2 regions of the Streptomyces sp. NPDC059957 genome follow, and region 1 is predicted to be linked to the other one. Evidence: riboswitches for the same ligand, from Rfam matches in the RefSeq annotation. Region 1 holds a riboswitch; the other holds the start of a gene.
The links. Region 1 has a riboswitch for glycine ahead of gcvT (glycine cleavage system aminomethyltransferase GcvT). Riboswitches for the same ligand answer to the same signal wherever they lie in the genome.
Positions count from the first base shown of each region.

Region 2: linked by a shared signal. The riboswitch ahead of gcvP (aminomethyl-transferring glycine dehydrogenase) and the one ahead of gcvT (glycine cleavage system aminomethyltransferase GcvT) in region 1 are both predicted to bind glycine.

Region 1 is NZ_JBHWMB010000082.1:3,582-18,232, reverse strand. It holds gene ACFWBW_RS35375 (thioesterase family protein) at 1-615, opposite strand, end outside; gene ACFWBW_RS35370 (trimeric intracellular cation channel family protein) at 700-1,308, opposite strand; gene ACFWBW_RS35365 (ABC transporter ATP-binding protein) at 1,728-2,822, opposite strand; gene ACFWBW_RS35360 (ABC transporter ATP-binding protein) at 2,828-3,949, opposite strand; gene ACFWBW_RS35355 (ABC transporter permease) at 3,946-4,944, opposite strand; gene ACFWBW_RS35350 (ABC transporter substrate-binding protein) at 5,071-6,849, opposite strand; gene ACFWBW_RS35345 (ABC transporter permease) at 6,953-7,948, opposite strand; gene ACFWBW_RS35340 (enhanced serine sensitivity protein SseB C-terminal domain-containing protein) at 8,399-9,139, opposite strand; gene ACFWBW_RS35335 (enhanced serine sensitivity protein SseB) at 9,207-9,917, opposite strand; gene ACFWBW_RS35330 (AAA family ATPase) at 10,027-10,713, opposite strand; glycine riboswitch at 10,916-11,019, shown strand; gene gcvT (glycine cleavage system aminomethyltransferase GcvT) at 11,204-12,319, shown strand; gene gcvH (glycine cleavage system protein GcvH) at 12,423-12,803, shown strand; gene glyA (serine hydroxymethyltransferase) at 12,818-14,074, shown strand; gene ACFWBW_RS35310 (APC family permease) at 14,246-14,651, shown strand, end outside.
Region 2 is NZ_JBHWMB010000038.1:4,761-19,411, forward strand. It holds gene ACFWBW_RS24405 (DUF881 domain-containing protein) at 1-854, shown strand, start outside; gene ACFWBW_RS24410 (FHA domain-containing protein) at 1,338-1,877, shown strand; gene ACFWBW_RS24415 (MerR family transcriptional regulator) at 1,897-2,670, shown strand; gene ACFWBW_RS24420 (bifunctional nuclease family protein) at 2,790-3,263, shown strand; gene ACFWBW_RS24425 (MerR family transcriptional regulator) at 3,444-4,100, shown strand; gene ACFWBW_RS24430 (DNA polymerase IV) at 4,234-6,003, shown strand; gene ACFWBW_RS24435 (PRC-barrel domain-containing protein) at 6,866-7,231, opposite strand; glycine riboswitch at 7,351-7,449, shown strand; gene gcvP (aminomethyl-transferring glycine dehydrogenase) at 7,648-10,533, shown strand; gene ACFWBW_RS24445 (DUF5999 family protein) at 10,618-10,824, opposite strand; gene ACFWBW_RS24450 (hypothetical protein) at 11,094-11,714, opposite strand; gene ACFWBW_RS24455 (glutamate-cysteine ligase family protein) at 12,227-13,762, shown strand; gene ACFWBW_RS24460 (CPBP family intramembrane glutamic endopeptidase) at 13,994-14,651, shown strand, end outside.

The sequences.
Region 1 (14,651 bases):
GGAGAAGGGGTCCGCGTCGCGGCCGTCCGCGAGCTCGAACCAGGCGCGCATCTCGCCCTTGCCCGAGGGCTGTCCGACGGCCCAGCCGGCGGTCGCCGGGTCCAGGCGCAGCCGGAGCCGGTCCACGATCGCCGAGCTGCCGGGGATCGGGGCCGGGCCGGCCTCGGGGCCGAGGCAGTCCCCGTAGGCGGGGATGACGGGCGGGAGGGCCGTGGTGTGGACGGAGTCCGGGAGCGCCGCGAGGTCCCCGTAGGAGGCCAGGACGCGGATCCGCTCGATCTCGGCGCCGCTCTCGTCGAACTGGAACAGGGAGGCCTGTCCGGTGGAGAGCGTGCGGCCGACCCGTACGACCTCGGTGCGGATCACGGCGGGGCCGGGAACCGAAGCGGTCAGGTAGTGCGCGGAGACCGTGAGGGGGTCCGTGTGCGGCAGGGCCGACGACAGGGCGCGGCCGACGAGGGCCAGGAGGTAGCCGCCGTTGACGGCGGTGATGATCGTCCACCCGGCGGAGAGGTTCGCGTCGTACACCCCGGGCTCGCCCGCGCGGGCGGTGACGGTGGTGTCGCGGTCGAACTCGCTGTCTCCGATGGACGCCTTGGCAGCTGCGTGTGACATGGAACGACCGTACACCCGACCCCTACTAAGCGGTAGCTTTGCTGGGTGTGGCGCCCGCTACGACGGCTGCGCGGCTCGGCGCGGCTACGGCTCCTCCGCCACCGAGGAGCGGCGGTTCCACGCGAGGGGCGCCCGCCAGTGGTAGCGGATGGCCAGCAGCCGCAGCACGAAGGTGGTGACGATCGCCAGGCCCGTCGTGATGGCGTTCAGGTGGTCGAAGCTGATGAAGAGCGCCACCATCGAGGCGCCGATGACGGCCGGCACGGCGTACATCTCGCGGTCGCGCAGCAGCGAGGGCACCTCGTTGACGAGGACGTCGCGCAGCACGCCCCCGCCGACGGCGGTCGCGAGGCCCAGCGCGGCGGACGCGGTGAGGCCCAGGCCGTACTCGTACGCCTTGGTCGTGCCCGTCACGCAGAACAGCCCGAGGCCGGCCGCGTCGAAGACGTTGATGGCGCGGTTGATGCGCTGGACCTCGGGGTGCAGGAAGAAGACGAGCGCGGCGGCGACCAGCGGCGTGACGAAGAATCCGAGGTCGCTGAAGGCCGCGGCGGGGGTGGCGCCGATGACGATGTCGCGGAACAGGCCGCCGCCGAGGGCGGTGACGAGCGCGAGGACGACGATGCCGAAGACGTCGAAGTTCTTGCGTACGGCGAGCAGGGCGCCGGCCGTGGCGAAGACGAAGATGCCCATGAGGTCCAGGGTGTGCTGGACTCCGGGCGGGAAGAGATCGTGGATCACGGCTTCATTCTGCCGGTCGCCCGGCGGCGGGCCGGAACGGGTGGGGCGCGGCCCCGGCTCCGAGGGGGGCGGCAGGCCCTGCCAGGTCGGGACTGCACCCGTGGTGCTGCGGACCTGGCGGCAGGCCCTGCCAGGTCGGGACCGCACCCGTGGTGCTGCGGACCGTGGCCGGGTGCGGCGCCGCCGTCAGGGGCTCCGCCCCCCGAACCCCCGCGCCTCACACGCCGGCGGGGCTGATTTTGCCCGGCGGCGCCGCGAACAGTCGGCCGGCACGGGCCGCATGTGTGCCAGGACGCCGTGGGCGGGCACCGGCGGAGCCGGCTTTGCCCGGCGGAGCCGTTCGCGGCTCCGCCGGGTCGTCCGTCAGACCGTCAGACCGTCGGACCGGTCACGGCGTCCGCCGCGCCCGGCAGGGCCGGGTCGCCCGGGGCCTGGTCGGGGGCGTTCTCCGGGTGGTGGCAGGCCACCTGGTGGCCGGTCTTCAGCGCGATGAGCGGGGGCTCCTGCGTGGCGCAGATCTGGGTCGCCTTCCAGCACCGGGTGTGGAAGCGGCAGCCGCTCGGCGGCGAGATCGGCGAGGGCACGTCCCCCTTGAGCAGGATGCGGCCGCTCTTGACTCCGCGCCGGCGCGGGTCCGGCACCGGGACGGCCGACATCAGAGCCGTGGTGTACGGGTGCATGGGCGCCGTGTACAGGGACTTGTTGTCCGCGAGCTCGACGATCTTGCCGAGGTACATGACCGCGATCCGGTCCGAGACGTGCCGGATGACCGACAGGTCGTGCGCGATGATCACGTACGTGAGGCCGAGCTCCTCCTGGAGGTCGTCCAGAAGGTTGACCACCTGGGCCTGGATGGAGACGTCCAGGGCGGAGACCGGCTCGTCGGCCACGACCAGCTTCGGCTTCAGGGCCAGTGCGCGCGCGATGCCGATGCGCTGGCGCTGGCCGCCGGAGAACTCGTGCGGGTAGCGGTTGTAGTGCTCCGGGTTGAGGCCCACCAGGGAGAGGAGGCGCTGCACCTCCGCCTTGAGGCCGCCCTCCGGCTCGACGCCCTGGAGCTTGAACGGGGCGCTGACGATGGTGCCCACCGTGTGGCGCGGGTTCAGCGAGCCGTAGGGGTCCTGGAAGATCATCTGCACGTCGCGGCGCATCGGGCGCATGCCGGACACGCTCAGGTGCGTGATGTCCTTGCCCTCGAACTCGATCTTTCCGCCGGTCGGTTCGAGCAGCCGGGTGATCAGCCGGCCCATGGTCGACTTGCCGCAGCCGGACTCGCCGACGATGCCGAGGGTCTCACCGGGGTAGACCTCGAAGTCGATGCCGTCGACGGCCTTCACGGCCCCGACCTGGCGGCGCAGCAGCCCCTTGGAGATGGGGAAGTGCTTGACCAGTCCGCTCACCCTGAGCAGCGGCTCCGGGGAGGCCACCGCCTGGGCCGGGACGACGGCCGTCTCACTCTTGCTCATGTCGGTCACAGCTTCGGCGCAATCTCTTCGGTCCAGATCCGGTCCCGCTGCTCCGGGGAGAGGTGACAGGCGGCCCAGTGCCGGCCGGCGCCCTCGGCGGAGCGGTCGACCAGGGCCAGCTCGGGCCGTACGGTCCGCGTGACGTCGTCCTTGGGCAGGTCGGCGTACGGGCACCGGGGGTTGAAGGCGCAGCCGCTCGGGATGTTGATCAGGCTGGGCGGCGAGCCCTTGACCGGGATGAGGCGCTCGGTCTGCTCCCGGTCGATGCGCGGCATCGATCCGAGCAGGCCCCAGGTGTACGGGTGCCGGGGTTCGTAGAACACCTTCTCCGCGCTGCCCCGCTCCACGCACCGGCCGCCGTACATCACGAGGAGGTCGTCGGCCATCTCGGCGACCACGCCGAGGTCGTGCGTGATCATGATGACCGCGGAGCCGAACTCCTTCTGCAGGTCCCGGATCAGGTCGAGGATCTGCGCCTGGACGGTGACGTCGAGGGCGGTGGTGGGCTCGTCCGCGATGAGCAGTTCGGGGTTGTTGACCAGCGCCATCGCGATCATCGCGCGCTGGCGCATGCCGCCGGAGAACTCGTGCGGGTAGCTGTCGACCCGCTTGTGCGGCTCGGGGATGCCCACGCGGTCCAGCAGGTCGACGGCCCGCTTGCGGGCGGCCTTCTTGTCGGCCTTGTTGTGGACCCGGTAGGCCTCGGCGATCTGCTTGCCCACGGTGAAGTAGGGGTGCATCGCCGACAGCGGGTCCTGGAAGATCATCGCGATCTCCCGGCCGCGCAGCTTGCGGACCTCGTCCTCGGGGCTGGACAGCAGTTCCTTGCCGTCGAGCCAGATCTCGCCGGAGATCCGGGCCCGCTGGCGGCCGTACTGCCCGACCCGGTGCAGGCCCATGATGCCCAGCGAGGTCACCGACTTGCCGGAGCCGGACTCGCCGACGATGCCGAGGGTCTTGCCCTTCTCCAGCGTGAAGGAGAGTCCGTCCACGGACTTGACCAGGCCGTCTTCCGTGGGGAAGTGCACCTTGAGGTCGCGTACGTCGAGGAACGCGGTACCGGGCGCGCCGGAAGCGACGGGCTCGTTCAGTGCGCCCGTCACGGCGGGCGTCGTCGAATCGGTCATGACAGCCTCACTCGGGGGTCGATCACCGCGTACAAGAGGTCGACGACGAGGTTGGCCGCGACGACGAAGAAGGCGGAGATCAGGGTGATGCCGAGAATGACCGGCAGGTCGTGCTCGCTGATGGCGCGGACGGCGCTGTAGCCGAGGCCGTGCAGCGAGAAGGTGTACTCGGTGAGGACCGCGCCGCCCATCAGTGCGCCCAGGTCGAGACCCAGGACGGTCAGGATCGGCGTCATGGTCGAGCGCATCGCGTGCTTGCCGATGACGACGGGTTCCGTCAGCCCCTTGGCGCGCGCGGTGCGGATGTAGTCCTCGTTGAGCACTTCGAGCATGGTCGCGCGGGTGAGCCGCGCGTACATCGCCGCGTAGAGGAAGGCGAGCGAGATCCACGGCAGGACCATGCCGTTGAACCAGGTGCCCGGGTCCTCGGCGAAGGTCTTCTCCGGCCGTCCGAACCAGCCGAGCTGGTCGGAGAAGAAGGCGATGGCGAGCATGCCGGTGAAGTAGATCGGGAGGGAGACGCCGGCGAGGGCGAGGCCCATCGCCGAACGGTCCAGCACCGTACCGCGCTTGAGGGCGGAGATGACGCCTGCGGCGACACCGCCGATCACCCAGAGCACGACGGCGCCGGCGGCGAGCGAGAGGGTGACGGGCAGCCAGTCGGTCAGCAGCGGCCACACCTCCTGCTCGCTCTTGAAGGAGTAGCCGAAGCAGGGCGCGGCGCAGTGCGTGACGTCGTTGCCGTTGGCATACGTACGACCCGCCACCAGCCCGACGACGAACTTGCCGAACTGGACGAGGATCGGGTCGTCGAGACCCATCTTCTGCCGGATGCCCTCGATGGCGGCGGGGTCGGACTGCTTGCCCACGAAGTACAGGGCAGGGTCCGTCCCGACCAGCTTCGGGAAGAGGAAGAAGATTCCGAAGGTCACCAGCGAGATGACCAACAGCATGACGATGACGGCGAAGATCCGCCGGATGAGATATGCAAGCACTGCGCTCGGCCTGGCTGCGGCCCGGGGGCGCCCTCTTCTGGAGAGCGCCCCCAAGCCGCCACCGCGGCCATCACCTGCCCTTCGTGCCTAGCGGGTGTGGCACTGGAACTGAATCGGACGGTTTGTTTACTGGACGCCGAGCGAGGCGTAGTCGTACCGGCCGTTGTACGCGTCGGAGGTGTAGACGTTCTTCAGACGGCTGCTGCGCCAAGAGATCGTCTTGTCGTAGACGAAGGGCAGGTAGACCGCGGCCTCGGAGACCTTCTGGTTCATCTGCTTGTAGATGTCGCCGGCCTTGACCGGGTCGGTCTCCGCGATGGCCTGGTCGAACAGGCCGTTGATGGCCGGGTCGTTCAGCTCGGAGAAGTTGTTGTTACCGCTCTGCAGGATGAAGCGGCCGTCGACCAGCGGCTGGGAGAAGCCCTGACCGGTCGGGAAGTCGGCGCCCCAGCCCATGATGATGATGCCGTAGCCCTTCTCCTTGACGACCTTCGGCGAACCGATGATGCCGGAGGTCTGGGCGCCGTCGAACTGGTCGATGTCGGCCTCGATGCCGACCTGCTTCAGGGCGTTCTGCAGGGAGACGGCCGTGGCGACCTCGACCGGCTTGTTGTTGCGGACCGCGATGGTGGTCTTGAAGCCGGTCTCCTTGCCACAGGCCTTGAGGGCGGCCTTGGCCTTGTCGACGTTCGGCTTGCCGTCGTTCTTCAGGACCTCGTACGGGTCGTACTTGCCGTCGGCGCCCTTGATGCCCAGCGGAAGCATGTTGGGGGCGATGTCGCCACCGGCCTGCGGGCCGCCGCGGGCGGTCTGCAGGGACTTCTTGTCGGCCGCGTAGATGACGGCCTTGCGGCACTCGATGTTGTCGAACGGCGCGACGGTCTGCGGCATCACGGCGTACCGGATGAAGCCGGTCTGGCCGTTGTCCAGGTTGTCCTTGTGGTCCTTCAGCGCGGTGGCGCGGGCCGCCTGGCCGATGCCGGTCGCGTTGATGTCCAGGTCGAACTCGCCGTTCATCAGGCGCTTGTCCATGTCGTCCGCGTTCGCCATGAACGTGACCGAGATGGAGTCCGGGAGCGCCTTGCGGATGGTGTCCGACTCGGGCTTCCAGTTGGTGTTGCGCGAGAGCTTCATGCTCTTGTTGGGCTCGTACGAGTCGATCTTGTACGGGCCGTTGGAGAAGGGCTTGAGGCCGTACTTGGCCGCGGTGTCCTTGTCCTGCTTGACCGGGCTGGCGGCCGGCATGGCCAGCATCTGCTCGAAGTCACCGTTGGGCTGCGGCAGCTTGAAGATGATGGTCTTCGCGTCCGGGGTCTCGATCGCCTTGAGGCCGAGCTTGTCCGGGGCGGTGTCCTTGTAGGGGCCCTTGTACTCGAGCTTCGGGTCGAGGACCTGCTGCAGGTAGACCGGGCCGCCGGAGATGACGTCCTGGGCCCAGGTGCGCTCGATGCCGTACTTGATGTCCTGGGCGGTGACGGGGGTGCCGTCCTCCCAGGTCACGTTGTCCTTGAGGGTGTACTTGTAGGTCTTGCCGCCGTCGCCGATCTCCGCGTTCGCGGTGGCCAGGTCGGGGACGAGCTCGGTGCTCTTGGAGCCCGGCTCCGCCTTGAAGCTGACGAGCTGGCGGGTGTAGTAGCGGGAGAAGTCCCACATGAAGCCGTAGTAGCCGCGCTGCGGGTCCCACGAGTCGGCTTCCTGCGTGCCAACGAACTTCAGCTCGCCGCCCGGCTTGGTGGAAGCGTTGGCGACCTTGCCGATGGCGGCGTTGAAGCCGCCCGCCGCTGCCGGCTTCTCGTCCTTGGTCTTGCCGTCGTCGCCGCCACAGGCGGTCGCGGACAGCATCGTCGCGAGCACGACGGCCGTGCCGGCGACGAGCCTGCGCTTGGACATGCGATGGGTAGTCACGATGCTCGCAACCCTCCGTTGTGATTCCGGTACGAAGCCGGGTTCCGGTGTGCCCTGCGGTTCTGACCTACGGGGTGCCCTGCGGGATGACCTGCGGGGACGGCTAGCGGGAGCCCTTCGGGTCGAGTGCGTCGCGGACGCCGTCGCCGAAGAGGTTGAAGGCCAGCACGGTGATGAAGATCGCCATGCCGGGGAAGATCATGAAGAGCGGGTCGTCCTCATAGGTCCGCACGGCCGTCGAAAGGGTCTCGCCCCAGGACGGCGTGGGCGGCTTGACGCCGACGCCCAGGAAGCTGAGCGCGGCCTCGGTCAGCACGTTGGTGGGGATCATCAGCGTCGCGTAGACGGTGATCGGCGCGACCAGGTTCGGGAGCAGCTCGCGGAAGAGGATGTACAGCCGTCCCGCGCCCAGGCTCCGCGCCGCTTCGACGTACTCCCGCTCGCGCAGCGACAGGGTCTGTCCGCGGACGATGCGGCCGATGTAGGGCCAGCCGAAGAAGCCGATCACCAGGACCAGTACGGCGATCCGCAGGCCCGATCCCTCGAAGCCCCAGAGCTTGGCCGGGATGACCGAGACCAGCGCGATGATGAAGAGCAGCTGCGGGAAGGCGAGCAGCAGGTCCATGACCCGGCTGATGGCCGCGTCGACCCAGCCGCCGAAGTAGCCGGCGACGATGCCGAAGAAGGTGCCCAGCGAGACCGCCACGAAGGCGGACAGGAAGGCGACCAGCAGCGAGATGCGGGCGCCGTAGACGATGCGGCTGAACACGTCGCGGCCGTTGACCGGCTCGACGCCCAGCAGGAAGTCGCTGCTGATGCCGCCGTAGTCGCCTGCCGGCAGGCCCAGCAGCGGGTCCAGCAGGTCTTCGTGCAGTTCCTCCGGGGGGTGGCCGAACGCGCTGACGATCAGCGGCGCGAAGAGTGCGACGAGGATCAGCAGGAGCACGACGAAACCGCCGGTCAGCGCGACCTTGTCGCGCTTGAGCCGCATCCAGGCGATGCGGCCGGGAGAACGGCCTTCGATGGCCTTGGCGGGGACGTCGGCTACGGACACGGGTGCGGGTGTCTCCGCGCTCATGTCGTGCAGTGGTGCCGTCATCGTGGTGGGGACCCCTCTCGGCCGACGGGTGGGCCGGCCCATGCCCGCCGCTGTGGCGGCGTTGGTGCGGAGTGGCGCTCGGAGTGCGAGGTAGCTGGTGCGCGAATTTCCTGCGGCGGGACAGTCCTTGGAGGACTGACCCGCTCTTGGGTGGGGAGTCTTCATCGGGCGCTCGATCACCCGCCAGACCCGCAGGTGAATGGATGCGCAACCGTGATCTGAGGGTCGAGTTCCCGTTATCCGGACTTCACTGTCGTCTCAGCGGAGCAAGACGTGCCGTTCGGCAGGAAATCGGACATGGCACCCAACTCGGCCTACGAGCATGCCTATTGGGCGTACATCAACGTCGAAATCAGGACAACGCAAAGGCCGCACGGAACGAGTGTTCCGTGCGGCCTCGGGCGTCTTGGCCCCTATGTCTCAACGAGCGGGACGTCCCGGCGGGACGTCTCAGTAGGCGGGCGCCTGTCCCTCGCGGTCGTAGAAGGGACGGGTCCTCGCGCGCAGCCACATCGCCACCGGATCGTGTTCGTCCGCCAGTGCGACCGTGCAGACGGGCACCCCCTCGGGGACCGCTCCGACCGACTGGCGCATCATCTCCCGCACCGACTCCAGCGCGTGCGCGGAGGCGTCGTACAGGTCGAGCCCGACGGCGAGGTACGGGGAGCCCAGCGCGGGCTGCACCCAGGCGCGGCGCAGCGAGCGGACGGCGGGCGTGCGGTGCGCGTGCTGCGTGAGCAGCCCGTAGAACTGCGGCAGCTCGATGGCGGGCTCGGACAGCCGCAGCGGGCCGGCGGGCATCCGGTCCAGCCCGGTGGCGATCCGGCGCAGGTCGGCCCAGGGAATGCCGACGCCGCCGCCCTGGGCGTGCGGATTGAGCCACAGCCCCCAGCGGTCGGGGTAGAGGGCTCGGGCGATGTCCCGGCCGGTGACCACCTCGTACCCGCGGTTCCAGCCGCTGGCGGCCAGCTCCTGCGGGGAGGTCACGCAGGGCGCGTACCCGAGGCCCTCGACCTCCATGCCGCCGTACTGGGCCTCGGGGGAGCCGGGTTGCCCCTGCCAGAGGAGCATCCACAGCCGTCCCTCGGCCAGGGCGTGCAGGAGGGACTCGTAGCTCTCGTAGCGCCCGGGAGTCACCTGGCGCAGCATGTGCTCGACCTGCCCGACCGCGGCCGTGCCTGACGCACTCACCCGGTACCCCTCTTCGTCTGTTCGTCCGCCCGTCGTCCACGCGTGTCGGCCACCAGCTTAAGCGTCACTACGGCAGGTAGAAGGGGCGTACGCGCGTGGTGATGAAGTCGACGACCGGGTCTTCCGCGGCGTCGAGCAGGATCAACTGCACCGGCCAGGGCGGTGGTACGCGGGTCAGGGCGCGGCCCAGCGCCTCCATCGGGGCGTTTCGCATGCCGGGCTCCCATCCCACCAGATGGACTCCGATGTAGAGCTCCGGAGAGTCGCCCTCCACGCTGGCGAGGCAGCGGTGCGCGGAGGCGACGACTCCGGTGGCCCGGAACTCCTCCGCGGCGGCGGTCAGGAACTCGACCGGATCCTCCTGCCAGTCGGGCTCGAAGAGCCGGACCCGGCCGCCGGTGGCGGGGCCGTCGAGCGGGCCGTGGCCGGTGCGGCAGAGCTCCGCGACGGCAGGCGGGGGCAGGGGCACGCCGACGGAGCCCTCGGGGTTCACCGCGAGGCCGAGCTGCGGGGGCAGGCCGCGGGCGAAGTCCACGGCGGGGGCGACGGCGAAGTCCATGGCGGGTCCGGCGCAGGCGCGGAACTGCTCCTCGGAGCTGTAGACGGGCACGTACGCGGCGCCGTCGATCTCCATGGTGGGCAGGCTCAGACTGTTCACCCCGCCGGGCAGCGGGATCCACAGGTGGCTCCGCCCGAGGACCTCGAGGATCCGCCCCCCGGCGTTCTCCTGTCCGAGCGCCGCCCCGAGCACCTGCTCCAGCTCGTTACCCGGCCACATGTACGTCTCCGCTCGCTTGCCCTTGGTCTCGCCCAGAGATTAACGGGCGCCTGCGACACCCCGACGGGGGGCCGCCCGTGCCGGAGGCCGCCCCCGCCAGAGGCCTCCGCTAGTGGAAGCCGATCGACGTCAGCCGGGACGCCGCCGGGCGGTCCAGCAGGGTCACCGACGCGCAGCCGGCCGGCGGGTGGCCCGCCTCGGCCTCGCGCAGCAGCCGGGCCACCGCGCCCCGGTGCCGGGCGAAGGCGTACGCCGACACGCCCCGGCCCCGCGCCGCCTGCCCGGCCCGGGCCTCCTCCGGGGTGGTGTCCAGCAGCACCATGTGCAGCGCGCGGCCGCGCCGCCGGGCCGCGGAGGCCAGCAGCGCCCGTACCCAGCTCTGCGTACCGCAGTCGTGGACGACGGCCGGGGCCCCGGAGCGGAGCACCTGCCACAGGCCCCAGTAGTGCGCGATCCGGACCGCCGGCCGGTACACCGCGTAGGGCAGGGCGGCCGGCATCCGGCGCTCCCAGCGCTCGCGGGCGTCCTGGGAGTCGATGCCGCCGCCCTCCGCGGCCCGCTTGATCAGCGTGGTCTTGCCGCCGCCGGGCAGTCCGGAGACCACCACGACGTCCCCCTCGGCGAAGCGGAGCCGCCGCGGGCCCTCGGCGCCGCGCAGGTCCCGTACCGCTCCGGGCTCGCCCGCCGTCCCGCCGGCCGCGGGATCCCGTACGAGACCGCGCTGCGACGGCACCCCGGCCACCGGTCCCTCGACGGTGCCGGTGCTCGTCGCCGCCAGTACTCCGAATCTCCGCACAGTGCTCGCCTCCCCCGCGACGGGTCGCCTGGACCCGGTCCCCCTGAGTGTAAAGAGACGGTAATCCGGTGACTCCGGTTCCGCTCCGGTTCTGCTCCCGGTCCGCTCCGGGGCCTCTCGGCTTGTGGACCCCCTCCCCCATTCAGCCGCACGCCGTGCAATGATGTGCGCCATCTGGACACCTAACTGCATACCGGCCGCTTGAATCCGCGCGGGAGAGTCCCGGCACGCCGCAAGGCGGTGCCCGGGCGCCGAAGGAGCAAGTACCTCCCTTGAATCTCTCAGGCCCCGTACCGCGTGGATGAGGCAGATCTGAAAAGCGAGCCGCGCCACCGCCCGTCAGGGCCCCGGCGACGGTTCCACCCAAGGTGCAAGTCGATGGCCTTCCCCTGGAAGCGGGGAACTCTCGGCGAACCTCTCAGGTTCCGATGACAGATGGGGAGGAACTCCTCCTCGTCATGTCATGCCCTGGGACCCGGGAGCCACACCCATGAGCACTGCCCCCCGCCTGACCGCCCTCGATGCGCTGCACCGTTCCCTCGGTGCGACCATGACCGATTTCGCGGGCTGGGACATGCCCCTGCGGTACGCGAGCGAGCGCGACGAGCACAACGCCGTCCGCACCAAGGCCGGCCTCTTCGACCTCTCCCACATGGGCGAGATCACCCTGACCGGCCCGGAGGCCGTCAAGGTCCTGGACTACGCGCTGGTCGGCAACATCTCCACCGTCGGCGTCGGCCGTGCCCGCTACACGCACATCTGCCAGGAAGACGGCGGCATCCTCGACGACCTGATCGTCTACCGCCTGGGCGAGACCGAGTACATGGTCGTCGCCAACGCCTCCAACGCCCAGGTCGTCCTGGACGCGATCACCGAGCGCGCCGCCGGCTTCGACGCCGAGGTCCGCGACGACCGCGACGCGTACGCGCTGCTCGCGGTGCAGGGTCCGGAGTCCCCCGGCATCCTCGCCTCGCTCACCGACGCCGACCTGGACGGGCTGAAGTACTACGCCGGCCTGCCCGGCACGGTCGCCGGGGTGCCCGCGCTGATCGCGCGTACCGGCTACACCGGCGAGGACGGCTTCGAGCTGTTCGTCGCCCCCGAGCACGCCGTGGAGCTGTGGCAGGCGCTGACCAAGGCGGGCGAGGGCGTCGGCCTGGTCCCGGCCGGCCTGTCCTGCCGCGACACCCTGCGCCTGGAAGCGGGCATGCCGCTGTACGGGCACGAGCTGACCACCTCCCTCACCCCGTTCGACGCGGGGCTGGGCCGGGTCGTGAAGTTCGAGAAGGAGGGCGACTTCGTCGGCCGCGCCGCTCTGGAGGCCGCCGCCGAGCGCGCGGCGACCAACCCGCCGCGCAAGCTGGTCGGCCTGATCGCCGAGGGCCGCCGCGTTCCGCGCGCCGGCTTCTCCGTGACCTTCGACGGCCAGGTCGTCGGCGAGGTCACCTCGGGCGCCCCGTCCCCGACGCTGGGCAAGCCGATCGCGATGGCCTATGTCGACGCGGCGCACGCCGCGCCCGGCACCTCCGGCGTCGGCGTGGACATTCGCGGTACGCATGAGGCGTACGAGGTCGTGGCCCTGCCGTTCTACAAGCGGCAGAAGTAACCCCGTACCGCACCGCACCGCGCCTCACGGCGGACCGGCCCCTCGCGCCGGTCCGCAGGACCACCGTTCGTATCCACTCCCCCGCATCCAGGAGAATCAGGTCATGAGCAACCCCCAGCAGCTGCGTTACAGCAAGGAGCACGAGTGGCTGTCGGTCGCCGAGGACGGCGTCTCGACGGTCGGCATCACGGAGTTCGCGGCCAACGCGCTCGGTGATGTCGTCTACGCCCAGCTTCCCGCCGTCGGCGACACCGTGACCGCGGGCGAGACCTGCGGCGAGCTGGAGTCGACCAAGTCGGTCAGCGACCTGTACTCCCCCGTCACCGGCGAGATCGTCGAGTTCAACCAGGACGTCGTCGACGACCCGGCCCTGGTGAACTCGGCCCCGTTCGAGGGTGGCTGGCTCTTCAAGGTGCGCGTCACGGAGGAGCCGGCCGACCTGCTCTCCGTCGACGAGTACGCCAAGCTCACCTCCGGCAACTGACCCAGGGAACCCTGATGTCTGTACTGAACACTCCCCTCCACGAGCTCGACCCGGACGTCGCCGCCGCCGTCGACGCCGAACTCGTGCGCCAGCAGTCCACCCTGGAAATGATCGCGTCGGAGAACTTCGCTCCGGTCGCCGTCATGGAGGCCCAGGGCTCGGTCCTGACCAACAAGTACGCCGAGGGCTACCCCGGCCGCCGCTACTACGGCGGCTGTGAGCACGTCGACGTGGTCGAGCAGATCGCGATCGACCGGATCAAGGCGCTCTTCGGCGCCGAGGCCGCGAACGTGCAGCCCCACTCGGGCGCCCAGGCCAACGCGGCCGCGATGTTCGCGCTGATCAAGCCGGGCGACACGATCATGGGCCTGAACCTGGCCCACGGCGGTCACCTGACCCACGGCATGAAGATCAACTTTTCCGGCAAGCTCTACAACGTGGTCCCGTACCACGTCGACGAGACCGGCGAGGTCGACATGGCCGAGGTCGAGCGCCTCGCCAAGGAGTCCAAGCCGCAGCTGATCGTCGCGGGCTGGTCCGCCTACCCGCGCCAGCTCGACTTCGCCGCCTTCCGCCGCATCGCGGACGAGGTCGGCGCGTACCTGATGGTCGACATGGCGCACTTCGCCGGCCTGGTCGCCGCGGGTCTGCACCCGAACCCGGTGCCGCACGCCCACGTCGTGACCACCACCACGCACAAGACCCTCGGCGGTCCGCGCGGCGGTGTCATCCTGTCGACGCAGGAGCTGGCCAAGAAGATCAACTCCGCGGTCTTCCCGGGTCAGCAGGGCGGCCCGCTGGAGCACGTGATCGCAGCCAAGGCCGTCTCCTTCCTGGTCGCGGCCTCGCCCGAGTTCAAGGAGCGCCAGGAGCGCACCCTCGAGGGTGCGAAGATCCTCGCCGCGCGCCTGGTCCAGGACGACGTCAAGGCCGTGGGCGTGGACGTCCTCACCGGCGGCACCGACGTGCACCTGGTCCTGGTCGACCTGCGCAACTCCGAGCTGGACGGCCAGCAGGCCGAGGACCGCCTCCACGAGGTCGGCATCACGGTCAACCGCAACGCCATCCCGAACGACCCGCGGCCGCCGATGGTCACCTCGGGTCTGCGGATCGGTACGCCGGCGCTGGCCACCCGCGGTTTCGACGCCGAGGCCTTCACCGAGGTCGCCGAGATCATCGCGCAGGCGCTGAAGCCCGCCTACGACGCGGAGGACCTGAAGGCGCGCGTCTCGGCGCTCGCCGCGAAGTTCCCGCTGTACCCGACGCTCTAGGCACCGGGTTGAGAGGGCCCGGCCTTGTTGTGCACAGGGCCGGGCCCCTTTCATGACCAAAGCCCCAGGCGGATGCGACCTATTGCCGCTGATTCTTCCAATAAATGGCAAATAGGCTCCGAATAAGGAACGACCGCACCCCTGGCAGGACGGACAGCACACCCCATGGACATGAGCGCAGCGAACAAGAAGGGACTCAGTCTCTTCGCCCTGATCATGATCGGGCTCGGCTCGATCTTCGGATCGGGGTGGCTCTTCGGGGCGGGCCAGGCGGCCGCGGTCGCGGGACCCGCGGCGATCATCGCCTGGGTCATCGGTGCCGTCTTCATCGGCATGATCGCCATGTCCTACGCGGAAGTGGGCGCGGCCTACCCGCTGCCCGGCTCGATGGCCCGCTTCGGCACCATCTCGCACGGGCCGGTCCTGGGCTTCATCACCGGCTGGGCGGTCTGGATCGCCATCGCCGCGCTGATCCCGATCGAGTCCATCGCGGGTACGCAGTACATGTCCTCCTGGAACTTCGGCTGGGCCAAGGGCCTGGTCGAGAACGGCGGCCTGACCACCTCCGGCATGGCGA
Region 2 (14,651 bases), on a different contig from region 1:
CGGCACAGCGGCCGAAGGCACAGCCTCCGCTGGAACCGCCGGCCGGGCCCGTGGCCGAGGAGCGGGGCCGGGAGGAGAGCGCAGACGCGCCGACCGGGTACGCGCCGAACGGGACCGGGGAGAGCGGGCCCGAGCAGACCGGCCGGCAGCGGCTGGCGGCCGGTCTGTGGCCGCCGCGGGTGAGCCGTGCCCAACTGATCGTCGCGGTGCTGCTGTTCGTCCTGGGGCTCGGTCTGGCCATCCAGGTACGGTCGAACAGCGACTCCAGCGCACTGCGCGGAGCCCGTCAGGAGGACCTCGTACGGATCCTCGACGAGCTCGACGGGCGGACCAAGCGGCTGGAGGACGAGAAGCAGACGCTCGACGACCAGCGTCGGGAGCTCGAGAGCAGTTCCAACCAGGCCGAGGAGGCCCGGAAGCAGACTGTGGAGAAGGAACGCCAACTCGGGATCCTGGCCGGTACGGTGGCCGCGCAAGGGCCGGGGATCGTGCTGAAGATCACGGACCCCAAGGGCCAGGTGCAGTCGGACAAGCTGCTGGACACCCTCCAGGAGCTGCGGGCGGCCGGGGCCGAGGCGATCCAGATCAACGGGGTGCGGATCGTGGCGGACTCGTACTTCTCGGACGAGGAGGACGGGGTCGCGATCGACGGTAAGAAGATCACACAGCCCTATGAGTTCAAGGTGATCGGCAAGCCGCAGGATCTGGAGCCGGCGCTCAACATTCCCGGTGGCGTCGTCCAGTCGCTGGAGAAGGAGCAGGCGGTCGTCACCGTCACACGTCCGGCGAAGATCGTTGTGGATGCCTTGCGGGCTGCGAAGCAGCCTGACTACGCTCGGTCGTCATCGTCGTGATGCGGGAGGTGCGGGAGACCGGCTCACGCGGGCGAATGCCTGCGGGGGGTCGACGCACCGAAGTCGCGGTGCGTGGTGGAAACTGTCTGATGGTTACGGACGTTGTAAGTATGTCCGGGTCGGCAGGTGTTGCATTCGGAGTTCGTCCTGCCCCACGGGCGGGTCTGTTTCGGTCAAGGGGAATCGCCCGTGAAGTTGTTTGAGAAGTTGTTCGGCAAGAAGAACCGCGAGGAAAGCGGTGCGGCGAGGCACCGCGCGGGGCACGGAGACGTGGAAGGGCAGGGCGACCGGCCGCTCTTCCGCGACGAGGTCGCCGGAGCGGGTGACATTTCGGGCGCACACGGCGCGTCGACTGTTGACCCTGCCGGTACCGGACGCATAGGTTTCGGTGAACCATCAACCTCAAGTACGGGTGGAGGGTTTGCCCCCGACCCGTATGCCACCAATGCCTCCGCGGGGCAGCCGCGGCGCGAGGAGCCGTCCATGTCGGCCGAGCAGATTTGCAGCAGGTGCGGGCACCGCAGCGATGCGGCGAGCCGGTTCTGCTCCAACTGCGGGGCGCCGCTGCGGGCGGGTCTGACGCCGGAGCGTGCCTCGGAGACCACGTCCACCATCTCGATCTCGGGCCTGGAGGCCTACGAGGCCGAGGTGTCGGGACAGACGCACGTGTCGTCCTCGCTGTCCCCCGAGGCCCAGGCCGCGGTGGAAGCGCTGCCCCCGGGTTCCGCCCTGCTGATCGTGCGGCGCGGCCCCAACTCCGGCAGCCGGTTCCTCCTGGACGGCGAGCTGACGACCGCCGGCCGGCACCCGCAGAGCGACATCTTCCTGGACGACGTCACCGTCTCCCGGCGCCATGTCGAGTTCCGCAGGAGCCACGACGGTTTCACCGTCTCCGACGTCGGCAGCCTCAACGGCACGTACGTGAACCGTGAACCGATCGACTCCGTCGCCCTGCACAACGGCGACGAGGTGCAGATCGGCAAGTACCGGCTGGTCTTCTACGCGAGCCTGCGGGGGCACTGACCCTTCAAGGGAAGGTCCCATGCTGCGTATCCCGGCAGGCGGTGCCGCCAAGAGCGGCACCGCCACCGCCGCCTCCTCGGGCGTGCGGCTGGTGAGCATCGGAACGGTGCTCACGATGCTGCGTGACGAGTTCCCCGAAGTCACGATCTCGAAGATCCGTTTCCTGGAGGCGGAAGGGCTCGTCGAGCCCCGGCGCACACCTTCCGGATATCGCAAGTTCAGCACCGACGACGTGGAGCGTCTCGCCCACGTCCTGCGGCTCCAGCGCGACCACTACCTTCCGTTGAAGGTCATCCGCGAGCAGCTCGACGCGCTCGCGCGGGGTGAGCAGATCCGTATCCCGGCGCCCACGGCGCACGGGGAGTCCGTCGACCCCTCGAGCCCCGTCGCCCTCTACGGCGAGGTGGGCCGGGAGCGGCCGACCGTGGCCCGGGTGGGCCGGGCCGAGCTGATCGCCGCCGCGGAGGTGGACGAGGTCCAGCTCGTGGAGTGGGAGTCCTACGGGCTCATCGCGGAGGCGCCCGGCGGCGGTTTCGACGCCGAGGCCGTCACCGTGGCCCGTCTGGTGGCCGATCTCGGCCGATTCGGTCTGGAGCCGCGCCACCTGCGGGCGATGAAGGCCGCCGCCGACCGGGAGGCCGGTTTGGTGGAGCAGGTCGTCTCGCCGCTGCGCCGACATCGCAATCCGCAGACCAGGGCCCATGCCGAGGCCACCCTGAAGGAGCTCGCGGGGCTCTCCGTACGGCTGCACGAGGCCCTCGTACAAACAGCTCTCGGCGTGCGGCTGCACTGACGGCTGCACTGATCCGGAGGGGTTTTCGGGACGACTTCGGGTGACTTCGCCGGGGCTTCGGGGCAGGCTTGGGGGAGCCCGACTACCCAAACCTGCCGGGCAGGTCCTAGGGTTGCTGTGTGAACGAGCTCGACGTTGTGGGTGTCCGGGTGGAAATGCCCTCGAACCAACCGATCGTGCTCCTGCGTGAAGTGGGAGGCGACCGGTACCTCCCCATCTGGATCGGACCAGGGGAGGCGACCGCCATTGCCTTCGCGCAGCAGGGCATGGCCCCTGCCCGGCCGCTGACACACGACCTTTTCAAGGACGTGCTGGAAGCGATCGGCGAGGAGCTCACCGAAGTCCGCATCACGGATCTGCGGGAGGGCGTTTTCTACGCGGAGCTGGTCTTCGCCAGCGGAGTCGAGGTGAGCGCGCGGCCCTCCGACGCCATAGCGCTCGCCCTGCGGACCGGGACGCCGATCTACGGCAGCGACGGCGTGCTCGACGACGCCGGAATCGCGATCCCGGACGAGCAGGAGGACGAGGTGGAGAAGTTCCGCGAGTTCCTCGACCAGATCTCGCCAGAGGACTTCGGTACCGGCCCGCAGTGAGGCGCGGGTCGCGCCGTCCTCCCGGATATTTCAGCCCATTCGAGTAGCCTTTCCCCGCAATGGGGTACGGGAAACCACTCTCAGGGTGATTATCACTCGGCGTGCCGAGTGTGGCGATCGTTGACGCACCCCTGGTGACTGCCTACCTTCAAGGTGGCAGGTCAAGGACGGAGGGTCGGCGTGAGAGTCACGGGCGACGGTATGACCGGGGGCATCCCCGCACGGAGTGACGGTGGGCCGTACCCGCTGCACGGTGGTGCGGTGAACTCCGCGCGCCGTCAGCCGGAGCCCGCGCCGGTCGGTTCGATGGGGCCGGTGGGGCCCCAGGGCGGCGAGTCCGCACCCGAGCAGGTCGGATACCGAGGGCCGACGGCGTGTGCCGCGGCCGGCATCACGTACCGGCAGCTCGACTACTGGGCACGGACCGGGCTGGTGGAGCCCACGGTGCGTCCCGCCTACGGGTCGGGGACGCAGCGCCTCTACAGCTTCCGGGACGTGGTCGTCCTCAAGATCGTGAAGCGCTTCCTGGACACCGGGGTGGCGTTGCAGAACATCCGCACCGCCGTGCAGCACCTGCGTGACCGCGGTTTCTCGGACCTGGAGCGGATGACGCTGATGAGCGACGGCGCCACCGTGTACGAGTGCACCTCGCCGGATCAGGTCGTCAGCCTGCTCCAGGGCGGCCAGGGAGTCTTCGGCATCGCCGTGGGCGTGGTCTGGCGCGATGTCGAGAACGCGCTGTCGCAGCTGCACGGGGAGCGCGTGGACACGGGCGAGACGGTGGTCGGGCACAACCCGGCCGATGAGCTGGCCGCCCGGAGGAACCGGGCCGTCTGAGGCGGAGCGCGAGGGCTGAGGCGGAGCGCGGGCGCGAAGGCGCGAGGGCTGGGGGGACGGGCCGGGTGGTCCGTCCGGCTCGCCTGGCTCGGGTGCGGGCCGATTGTCAGTGGTGTAGGGCAGCATCGGGGCTGTGAGAGCCGCGCCGACCATCCTGCACCTGGACATGGACGCCTTCTACGCCTCCGTGGAGCAGGCGTCGAAGCCGAGCCTGCGCGGCAAGGCCGTCATCGTCGGCGGGCTCGGGCCGCGCGGGGTCGTGGCCACCGCCTCCTACGAGGCCAGGCGGTTCGGTGTGCATTCGGCCATGCCGATGGCCCAGGCGCGGAGGCTCTGTCCGAACGGCGCGTGCCTGGTTCCGCGCTTCAGCCTGTACCGCGAGGTCAGCGACACGGTCATGGCGATGCTCCGGGAGCTGTCCCCCCTCGTGGAGCCGCTCAGCCTGGACGAGGCCTTCGTGGACCTCGAGGCGGGCGGCGTCGCCTTCGACGCGGAGACCGCGCGGGCCGTTGGCGAGCGGCTGAGGGCCGACATCGCCGCCGCGACCGGGCTGAGCGGGTCGGTGGGGCTCGCGGGGTCCAAGATGCTCGCCAAAGTCGCCTCCGAGGAAGCCAAGCCGGCCGGGCTGCTGCTGATCGAGGTCGGCACGGAGCGGGCGCACCTCGCACCCATGTCGGTACGGACCCTGCCCGGGGTGGGGCCGGCCACGGGGGAGCACCTGCGGAGGGCCGGGATCACCACGGTGGGGGAGCTGGCGGAGGCCGGCGAGGACGAACTGGTCCGGATGGTGGGGCGCTCGCACGGGGTCGGGCTGTACCGGATGGCGTTCGGAGTGGACGAGAGGCCGGTGGTCGCCGAGCGCGATGCGAAGTCCGTGTCGGTGGAGGACACCTTCGACGTGGACCTGCACGACCGGGTGCGGATCCGCAACGAGGTGCACCGGCTCTCCGACCGGTGCGTGGAGCGGCTGCGCGGGTCGGGGCACTCGGGGCGGACCATCGTGCTCAAGGTTCGGCGGTACGACTTCTCCACGCTGACCCGCTCCGAGACCCTGCGCGGGCCCACGGACGACCCCGCGGTGGTGCGGGAGGCGGCGGCGCGGCTGCTGGAGGCCGTGGACACCACGGGCGGGGTGCGGCTGCTGGGGGTGGGGGTGACGGGGCTGGCGGACTACACGCAGGAGGACCTGTTCGCCTTCGCCGACGCGATGGCTGCGCGGGCGGAGGTGGGTGGCGGCGGCGCCGCTTCCGGGGGCGAGGGGGATGCCCTTGCTGTTGCCGCGGGGGCGGGGCGGCAGGCTGCCGACGCCGGCGGGGGGCCGGAGGTACCGGGGCCGGCCCTGGGCGAGGGTGCCGAGCGGGGGCCCCGGCCCGGGCCGGACGAGGGTGCCGGGCAGGGCCGGGGCGGGGCCGCTGACGCCCTCGCCGCCGGGGCGGGGCCGGACGTGGGCGCCGGGCAGAGTCAGGCTGCCGGGCATGAGCTGGACCAAGGGCAGAGCCAGGGGGCTGGGGCAGGGCAGCTTGAGGCTGCTGGGCAGGATCAGGTCTCCCAGCAGGGTCAGGGGCGGGGGGCTGGGCACGGGCAGGGGGAGGTCGCCGGGCCGGCGCAGGGGGCCGTGCAGGGGCAGGGGGCTGCGCCGGCGCTCGGGGGTGCGGGCGGTGTCGACGGTGTGGTTGAGCGGCGGTGGGCGGCCGGGAGCGATGTGCGGCATGCGGAGTACGGGCCCGGGTGGGTGCAGGGCAGTGGGGTCGGGCGGGTGACCGTACGGTTCGAGCAGCCCGGATCCGAGCCGGGGCGGGTGCGGACGTTCCTGGTGGACGACCCCGAGCTGGAGCCGTCCGATCCGATGCCGCTGGTCGGGGACCGGGTCGTGGGGGTCGGGGGCTCGACGGCTCTGGAGTGAGGCCGGCTGCGGGGCCACGCTGTCTCGCCGCGCCGCGCCGCGCCGCGCCTGGCCTGGCCTGGCCTGGCCTGGCCTGGCCTGGCCTGGCCTGGCTGGGCCGGGCTGGGTGTCCGGGTGTGCCCGGGGACTGTTTGCCGCTGCCGCTGCCGCTGCCGCTGCCGCTGCCGCTGCCGCTGCCGCTGCCGCTGCCGCTGCCGCTGCCGCTGCCGCTGCCGCTGCCGCTGCCGGGACTGCTGGGCCCGGGCCCGGGCCGGGGGCGTCCCTGTGCTGTCCCCGGCGCCCCGCGTTCAGCCACCGCGCCCCCGGAGCGAGAGCCCCGGGTCAGGGGCCTGGGGGCCGGGCAGCAAGCCGCTGCCTCGCAAGGTCCCCGCTGCCTGCTATCGGCCGGCCGGGCGCCGTGAGAGGTGTCGAGTGCCTGCAATCCGCTGCCTGTGGGGAGGTGCCGGGGCCGCCGGGCCGGGGTTGGCGGTGTCCCTGTGCCGTCCCCGGCGCCCGCCTCCAGCCGCTGCGCCCTGCAGCGAGAGCTCTGGGGCCAGGGGCGTGGGGGCTGGGCAGCCAGCCGCTGCCTGGTGCTGGTGCCCGGGGCGGGATCTCCGCTGCCTAATGCCGACCCGTCGGGTATCACCGGGTGCTGCGCGTACGCGCGCTGCTGGGTGGCGGCTGCCCCGTGAGGGCATTGAGTACCCGCTGCCCGCTGCCCGCTGCCCGCTGCCCGCTGCCCGCTGCCCGCTGCCCGCTGCCCGCTGCCCGCTGCCCGGTGGCCGGGGGCCGGTGTGCGTCGGGTGGCGGTCGCCGCTGTCGTGGGCGCGGCTGGAGCGCGTTGTCTGCCGGTGGGTGGTCGGGTGGGCAGCGGGTGTGGGGGTCAGGGGGTGTCGGGGGATTTGTGGCCGAAGTCGTGCTGGAAGTCGGACGGGAGGGCCAGGTCCAGGCCGTAGTGGTGGTAGAGCTGCAGCTCCTGTTCGGGGGAGAGGTGGCGGCCGACTCCGAAGTCGGGGGCGTCCTTGATGAGGGAGCGTTCGAAGGGCACGCGCAGGGTGTCGCCCACCATCTCGCTGGGCTCCAGCGGGACGAAGGCGTCCCGGCTGAAGAGTCCGGTGCGTACGGCGGCCCATTCCGGGACGCCCGTGGCGTCGTCGAGGTAGACCTCGTCGACGGTGCCGATCTTGGTGCCATTGCGGTCGAACGCCTTGCGGCCGATCAGGCTGCGGGGATCGATGTCGGTCTGCACGGTCCGGTCCCTCCATTTGGGCGTAAATCCTCCGTAAGCACTACAAAAGTGCATTTCCGGAGAGGGGGCCACTCGAGGGAGGTGCCCAGATCCTCGCTGGTAGGCTGGGTGACGGCTGTTGACCCTGTGCGGGAGAGTCCTCCGAGTGAGTGAGACGGAGGCGCCGAAGGAGCAAATCCTCCCCGGAATCTCTCAGGCATACGTACCGCACGTGGTGAGGCCACTCTGGAAAGCAGGTGTGGGTACCGGGCGCGCAGTGCCGGTCCCTCTCCTCACCGACGGTGAAAGCCGGATCTCGTGGGCGATCCCCGCGCGGCCCGGTGAAGCTCTCAGGTTGTGATGACAGAGGGGGAGGCCGTCCGGGTGCCCGCGCCGTGGTGCCCCTCGCAGGTCGTACGACCAGGAGGCCTCCGTACATGACCGCCAACCGCATTTCGCTCTCCCAGCTGGAGCGAGGCATCCCCTTCGAGCAGCGCCACATCGGCCCGGATGCCGAGGCGCAGGCGAAGATGCTCGCTCAGGTGGGCTACGGCTCCCTCGACGAGCTCACCGCCGCCGCGGTGCCGGATGTGATCAAGACCACTGCCGCGCTGAACCTGCCCGAGGCGCGGACCGAGGCCGAGGTGCTCGCCGAGCTGCGTCAGCTCGCCGACCGCAACCAGGTCCTCTCGTCCATGATCGGGCTGGGTTACTACGGCACCTTCACGCCGCCGGTGATCCTGCGCAACGTCATGGAGAACCCGTCCTGGTACACGGCGTACACGCCCTACCAGCCGGAGATCTCCCAGGGCCGCCTCGAGGCCCTGCTGAACTTCCAGACCGTCGTCGCCGAGCTGACCGGCCTGCCGACCTCCGGTGCCTCCCTGCTCGACGAGGGCACCGCGGCCGCCGAGGCCATGACCCTGGCCCGCCGCGTGGGCAAGGCCAAGGGCAACGTCTTCCTCGTCGACGCCGACGCGCTGCCGCAGACCATCGCGGTGATCCAGACCCGTGCCGAGCCGATCGGCATCGAGGTCGTCGTCGCGGACCTGTCCGAGGGGATTCCGGCCGAGATCGCCGAGCGCGGCGTCTACGGCGTGCTCGTGCAGTACCCGGGTGCCTCCGGCGCCGTGCGGGAGATCAAGCCGGTCATCGAGCAGGCGCACGCGCTCGGCGCGATCGTCGCCGTCTCCGCGGACCTGCTCGCCCTGACCCTGCTGACCTCCCCGGGTGAGCTGGGCGCGGACATCGCGGTCGGCACCACCCAGCGCTTCGGCGTCCCGATGGGCTTCGGCGGACCGCACGCCGGCTACATGGCCGTCCAGGCCAAGCACGCCCGCTCGCTGCCCGGCCGCCTCGTCGGCGTCTCCGTGGACGCGGACGGCAACAAGGCCTACCGTCTGGCGCTGCAGACCCGTGAGCAGCACATCCGCCGCGAGAAGGCCACCAGCAACATCTGCACCGCGCAGGTGCTCCTCGCCGTCATGGCCGGCATGTACGCCGTCTACCACGGCCCGGACGGGCTGCGGACGATCGCCCGCCGCACCCACCGCTACGCTGCCCTGCTCGCCGCCGGTCTGACGGCCGGCGGGGTCGAGGTCGTGCACGGCGCCTACTTCGACACCATCACCGCGCGGGTCCCGGGCCGGGCCGCCGAGGTCGTGTCCGCGGCCCGCGAGGGCGGGGTCAACCTCTACCAGGTCGACGCCGACCTGGTCTCCGCCGCCTGTGACGAGACCACCCTGCGCGCCGACGTCGAAGCGGTGTGGGCGGCCTTCGGGGTCACCGCCGACCTGGAGGCGCTCGACGCCACCACGGCCGACGCGCTTCCCGAGGGGCTGCTGCGCGCGGACGCGTACCTGACCCACCCGGTCTTCCACCAGCACCGGTCCGAGACGGCGATGCTGCGCTACCTGCGCAAGCTCTCGGACAAGGACTACGCGCTGGACCGCGGCATGATCCCGCTGGGCTCCTGCACCATGAAGCTCAACGCGACCACCGAAATGGAGTCGGTCACCTGGCCGGAATTCGGCCAGTTGCACCCGTTCGCCCCGGTCGAGCAGGCCGAGGGGTACCTCACGCTCATCACCGAGCTGGAGGAACGTCTCTGCGAGGTCACCGGCTACGACAAGGTCTCCATTCAGCCGAACGCCGGCTCCCAGGGTGAGCTCGCCGGCCTGCTGGCCGTCCGCGCCTACCACCGGGCGAACGGCAACGAGCAGCGCACCGTCTGTCTCATCCCGTCCTCCGCGCACGGCACCAACGCCGCGAGCGCCGTGATGGCCGGCATGAAGGTGGTCGTGGTCAAGACCGCCGACGACGGCGAGGTGGACGCGGACGACCTGCGCGCCAAGATCGAGCAGTACCGCGACGAGCTCGCCGTGCTGATGATCACGTACCCCTCCACGCACGGTGTGTTCGAGGAGCACGTCGCCGACATCTGCGCCCAGGTGCACGACGCCGGCGGCCAGGTCTACGTGGACGGTGCCAACCTCAACGCCCTGGTGGGCCTGGCCAAGCCGGGTCACTTCGGCGGCGACGTCTCGCACCTGAACCTGCACAAGACCTTCTGCATCCCGCACGGCGGCGGCGGCCCGGGCGTCGGCCCGGTCGGTGTCCGGGCGCACCTGGCCCCGTACCTGCCCAACCACCCGCTGCAGCCGACCGCCGGTCCGGAGACGGGCGTCGGCCCGATCTCGGCCGCTCCGTGGGGCTCGGCGGGCATTCTGCCGATCTCCTGGTCGTACGTGCGCCTGATGGGCGGCGAGGGCCTCAAGCGCGCCACCCAGGTGGCGGTGCTCGGCGCCAACTACATCGCCAAGCGCCTGGAGCCGCACTACCCGGTGCTCTACACCGGCCCGGGCAACCTGGTCGCGCACGAGTGCATCATCGACATGCGCCCCCTGTCGAAGGCGACGGGCGTGAGCATCGACGACATCGCCAAGCGCCTGATCGACTACGGGTTCCACGCGCCGACCATGTCCTTCCCGGTCGCCGGCACGCTCATGATCGAGCCGACGGAGTCCGAGGACCTCGCCGAGATCGACCGTTTCTGCGACGCGATGATCGCCATCCGCGCCGAGATCGAGCGGGTCGCGGGCGGCGAGTGGCCGGTGGACGACAACCCGCTGGCCAACTCCCCGCACACGGCGGCGGCGCTGGGCGGCGAGTGGAACCACCCGTACACCCGCGACGAGGCCGTCTTCCCGGGCGGGGTGTCGGCCGCGGAGAAGTACTGGCCGCCGGTGCGCCGCATCGACGGTGCCTTCGGCGACCGGAACCTGGTGTGCTCCTGCCCGCCGCTGGACGAGTACGACAACTGATCCGGTGGCGTGACGAAGTGACGTGACGAAGGGGCCGGTCCGGGAGTTCGCTCCTGGGCCGGCCCCTTTCGTTCGCGTCGTCGGCTAGGCCGCCTTCATCACCTGCGTCGCCGCGAGCACGCGGTGCGGGGCGATGATCTGGCCGTCCGGCAGCAGCTCACCGGTGTCCTCGAACAGCAGGACGCCGTTGCACAGCAGGCTCCAGCCCTGTTCCGGGTGAACGGCCACGGGGTGCGCGGCCTCCCGGTCGGCGGAGTCGGCGGTCGGGCATGCTGGCTTGTGCTGGCACATGGATGCGTTCTTTCGCTGCGGTGTGGTCTGTGTGCTGCGGCTCGATGCGTTGGTCATGGCCGCCCCCCGTATCAACGATTTGGCTCGGTCAGGGTCCCCAGTGTTCCCCCACGGCACCGGGTCCGCAGGGATTTCCCGGCAGCTGTCCTCATAGATTGATGACGCATCACCCGTGCGGGCGGTTCAGGTCAACTCCCCTGTCATTTCGGATGGTTCGCTGGGGGCCCGAGTGGGCTAGGCCGAATGGGCAGAACCGGCCAGGGGCCGGATCAGGCGGCCGGCGCGGCCATGGAGGGCGGGACCGGGGGAGCCGTCGGCGTGAGCCGATGGGTCAGTACGGGCAGCAGTTCGGAGACGGGATGCGGCCGGTAGGCGGCGATGCCGGGCGGGGCGGGCGCCAGCGGGACCAGGAGGTCGGCGGCGGCGGGCAGTCCGGCGGAGGCGTCGGTGCCCACCGATCCGTGCAGCCACAGGGTCAGCATGTACAGCTCCGGTACGGACAGCAGCCGCGGCTGGTAGTTCTTGCCGAGCGATTCGGCCTGGCGCAGGGCGCGTTCGGTGGCGGCGACGTAGGGGCCCTCGAAGAAGTGGGAGAAGGCCCACCCGTCGGGGGTCAGCCGGGTGTCGGCCGCCGCGACGTAGCGGTCCCCGTTGCGGATCAGGAACCGCCAGCCGGTCAGCCGGGTGCGCGGCGGCCTGCCGCCGGCGGCCAGGCCGGAGACGTGCAGCCGGTCCAGGACGTGGACGGGCAGAGGCAGTTCGGCGGTCATCGGTCCCTGGAGGGCGCGCAGGGCCGGAGTGTGCGCCTCGTGGACGGCGGTGGGGGAACCGAGGGCCGCGAGGACGCAGCGCAGGGCGGGCGCGGGAGCCGGAGGGACGTGCAGCGGCATGGTGGGTCGCCTCTCACTTGGGAGACCTGTGGAACGGGGCGGGTGCGGGGTGCGGACGGCGCTGTCGCATTCTGGGGTCAGAGGGGGGCTGAGGGGCAATGGCCGCGCGCCAACTCTCTGCCTCGCATGCGGAGTTTATCTGACATGTGTTCACGTAGTGTTTCGGCTAGCTGTCCCGCCTATTGCCGACAAGGCGCTTACCGGTCCCGCTGACGTGGCATTCATGCCGGGAGCACGCAAAAGTTCCGCGCTGACCTCGGAGGTTACCGGATGAGGGCTCGGCTGAAAAGCGTCGGTTATCGATAACCGGCAAGGTCTACGCTGTATTTGCGCAAGGGTCCTTGCCAGGTGAATGTGCCAAAGCGCCTGTCGGCCAAACCGGCGCGCGCTCCCCGCCAGTCACGCCCCTTCCGCGTTATCGATCACGCCGCCGGGGCATCATCGACCGTAACGCGCGCCCGGACGGCGGATCCATTCCACGCCGGCGGGCCCAGTCGAGGAGGGACGCTCCGATGGGGGAGAAGGTCGTGGCGGGCGGATTCGACCTGTCCGATCGGCAACGGTACCGGAGGAAGCTGCACGAGTGCCTGGAGGTACTGGAGCGACTTCTGGAGGAGAAGAGGTTCGATCGCCCCAAGAACATGATGGGGCTGGAGATCGAGTTGAATCTCGCAGGTGCCGACGGGTTGCCGAGAATGGTGAATGCGCAGGTCCTCGAGCGTATTGCGAGCAACGATTTCCAGACCGAACTGGGAATGTTCAACCTGGAGGTGAACGTCCTCCCGCACCGGCTCGGCGGCCGGGTATTCGACCAGCTCGCCGAGGAACTGAGCGCGGGTCTCGGCTATGCCCACCGGCAGGCTCAGGAGGTCGGCGCCGGTGTGGTCATGATCGGAATCCTGCCGACGATCTCCCGCACCGACCTGGTCACCGCCAACCTCTCGGCGGTGGACCGCTACTCCCTGCTCAACGAGCAGATCCTGATGATGCGGGGCGAGGACTTCGTGCTCGACATCGACGGGGTCGAGCGGCTGACCTGGACCTCCGGGTCGATCGTTCCCGAGGCCGCCTGCACCTCCGTACAACTGCACCTGCAGGTGACCCCGGCCCGGTTCGCGGACGTGTGGAACGCGGCCCAGGCCGTGGCGGCCGTACAGATAGCCGTCGGCGCCAACTCGCCCTTCCTGTTCGGGCGGGAGCTGTGGCGGGAGTCGCGGCCGCCGCTCTTCCAGCAGGCCACCGACACCCGGCCGCCCGAGCTCCAGGCACAGGGGGTGCGCCCGCGCACCTGGTTCGGCGAGCGGTGGGTGGACTCGGCGTACGAACTCTTCGCCGAGAACGTCCGCTACTTCCCGGCGCTGCTGCCGATCTGCGACGAGGAGGAGCCGCTGCGGGTGCTCGCCGAGGGAGGGGTGCCGAGCCTGCAGGAGCTGGTGCTGCACAACGGCACCGTCTACCGCTGGAACCGGCCCGTCTACGGGGTCGCCGACGGGGTGCCGCACCTGCGCGTGGAGAACAGGGTCCTGCCCGCGGGGCCGACGGTGGCCGACGTCGTCGCCAACGCGGCCTTCTACTACGGGCTCGTACGGACGCTCGCGGACGAGCAGCGCCCGGTGTGGAGCCGGCTGCCCTTCGCGGAGGCGGAGGCCAACTTCGACGCGGCGTGCCGCTACGGCATCGACGCCCGGCTGCGCTGGCCGCGCCGGGGCCGGGGCGGGGGACTGGCCAGTGTGCCCGCGGTCCGGCTGGTGCTGGAGGAGCTGCTGCCCATGGCGGCCGCCGGACTGGACGCGTGGGGCATCGAGCCCGCCGACCGGGACCACTACCTCGGCATCATCGAGGAGCGGTGCCGGCGCCGGGTCAACGGAGCCACCTGGCAGGTGGACACGTACCACCGGGCGCTCGCGGACGGGCTGGAGCGGGATGCGGCGCTGGCCGCGACCACGCGCCGCTACAGCGAGCTCAGTCACCACGGCGACCCCGTGCACACCTGGCCGGTGGGTCTGGGGGGTGGTACCGCGACGGCCGGACCGGCGGCCGCGGGTTGATTCCGGGCTGATCCCGGACTGATTCCCGGTTCCGCCCGGTCCCGCCTGGTCCCGCCCTGTGATCCCTTTGCCCCGTGGAGGAGGCAGTATGGGGTGATCGGGGCGGGACGCTCCGCGAGATGTCGCCGCCGGGATGTCACGGCGGTGGCGGGACGGGAGACGGGCGTGCGCACGGAGCCGGAACCGGTGGTCGGGGAGCTCGAACTCGGCGAGGGCTCGAAGGAGCGCAGGATGCTGCGCTCCGAGACGCTGCTCGTGCTCGCGCTGTCCCTGGGGGCGAGCGGCGTCTCGGCGCTGATCAGCTTCATCGGCTCGCTGACCAAGCCGGGCGGGCTCAAGGACCAGGCCGCCACGCTCAACGGCTCGTACGCCCCCGGGCGGCCCTGGCTGGACCTGGCCTGGCAGCTGTTCGGCATCGCGAGCGCCCTCGTACCCGTCCTGCTCGTCGCGCACCTGCTGACCCGCGAGGGCGCGCCCGGGCTGAAGGTGCTGGGCTTCGACCGCACCCGGCCCTGGTGGGACCTGGGCCGGGGCGCGCTCGTCGCCGCCGGCATCGGCAGCGCGGGACTGGCCTTCTACCTGGGGGCGCGGGCCACCGGCTTCAACCTCACCGTGGTGCCGGAGGCGCTGCCCGATGTGTGGTGGAAGTTCCCCGTGCTGATCCTCTCCGCGGTGCAGAACTCCGTGGTGGAGGAGGTCATCGTGCTGGCCTACCTGCTGCGCCGGCTCGACCAGCTCGGCTGGTCGCCGATGGCCGCGCTGATGGCCAGCTCCGTGCTGCGCGGCTCGTACCACCTCTACCAGGGCATCGGCGGATTCATCGGCAACGTGGTGATGGGCGTGGTCTTCGTCCTCGCCTACCGGCGCTGGGGCCGCGTGGGGCCGCTGG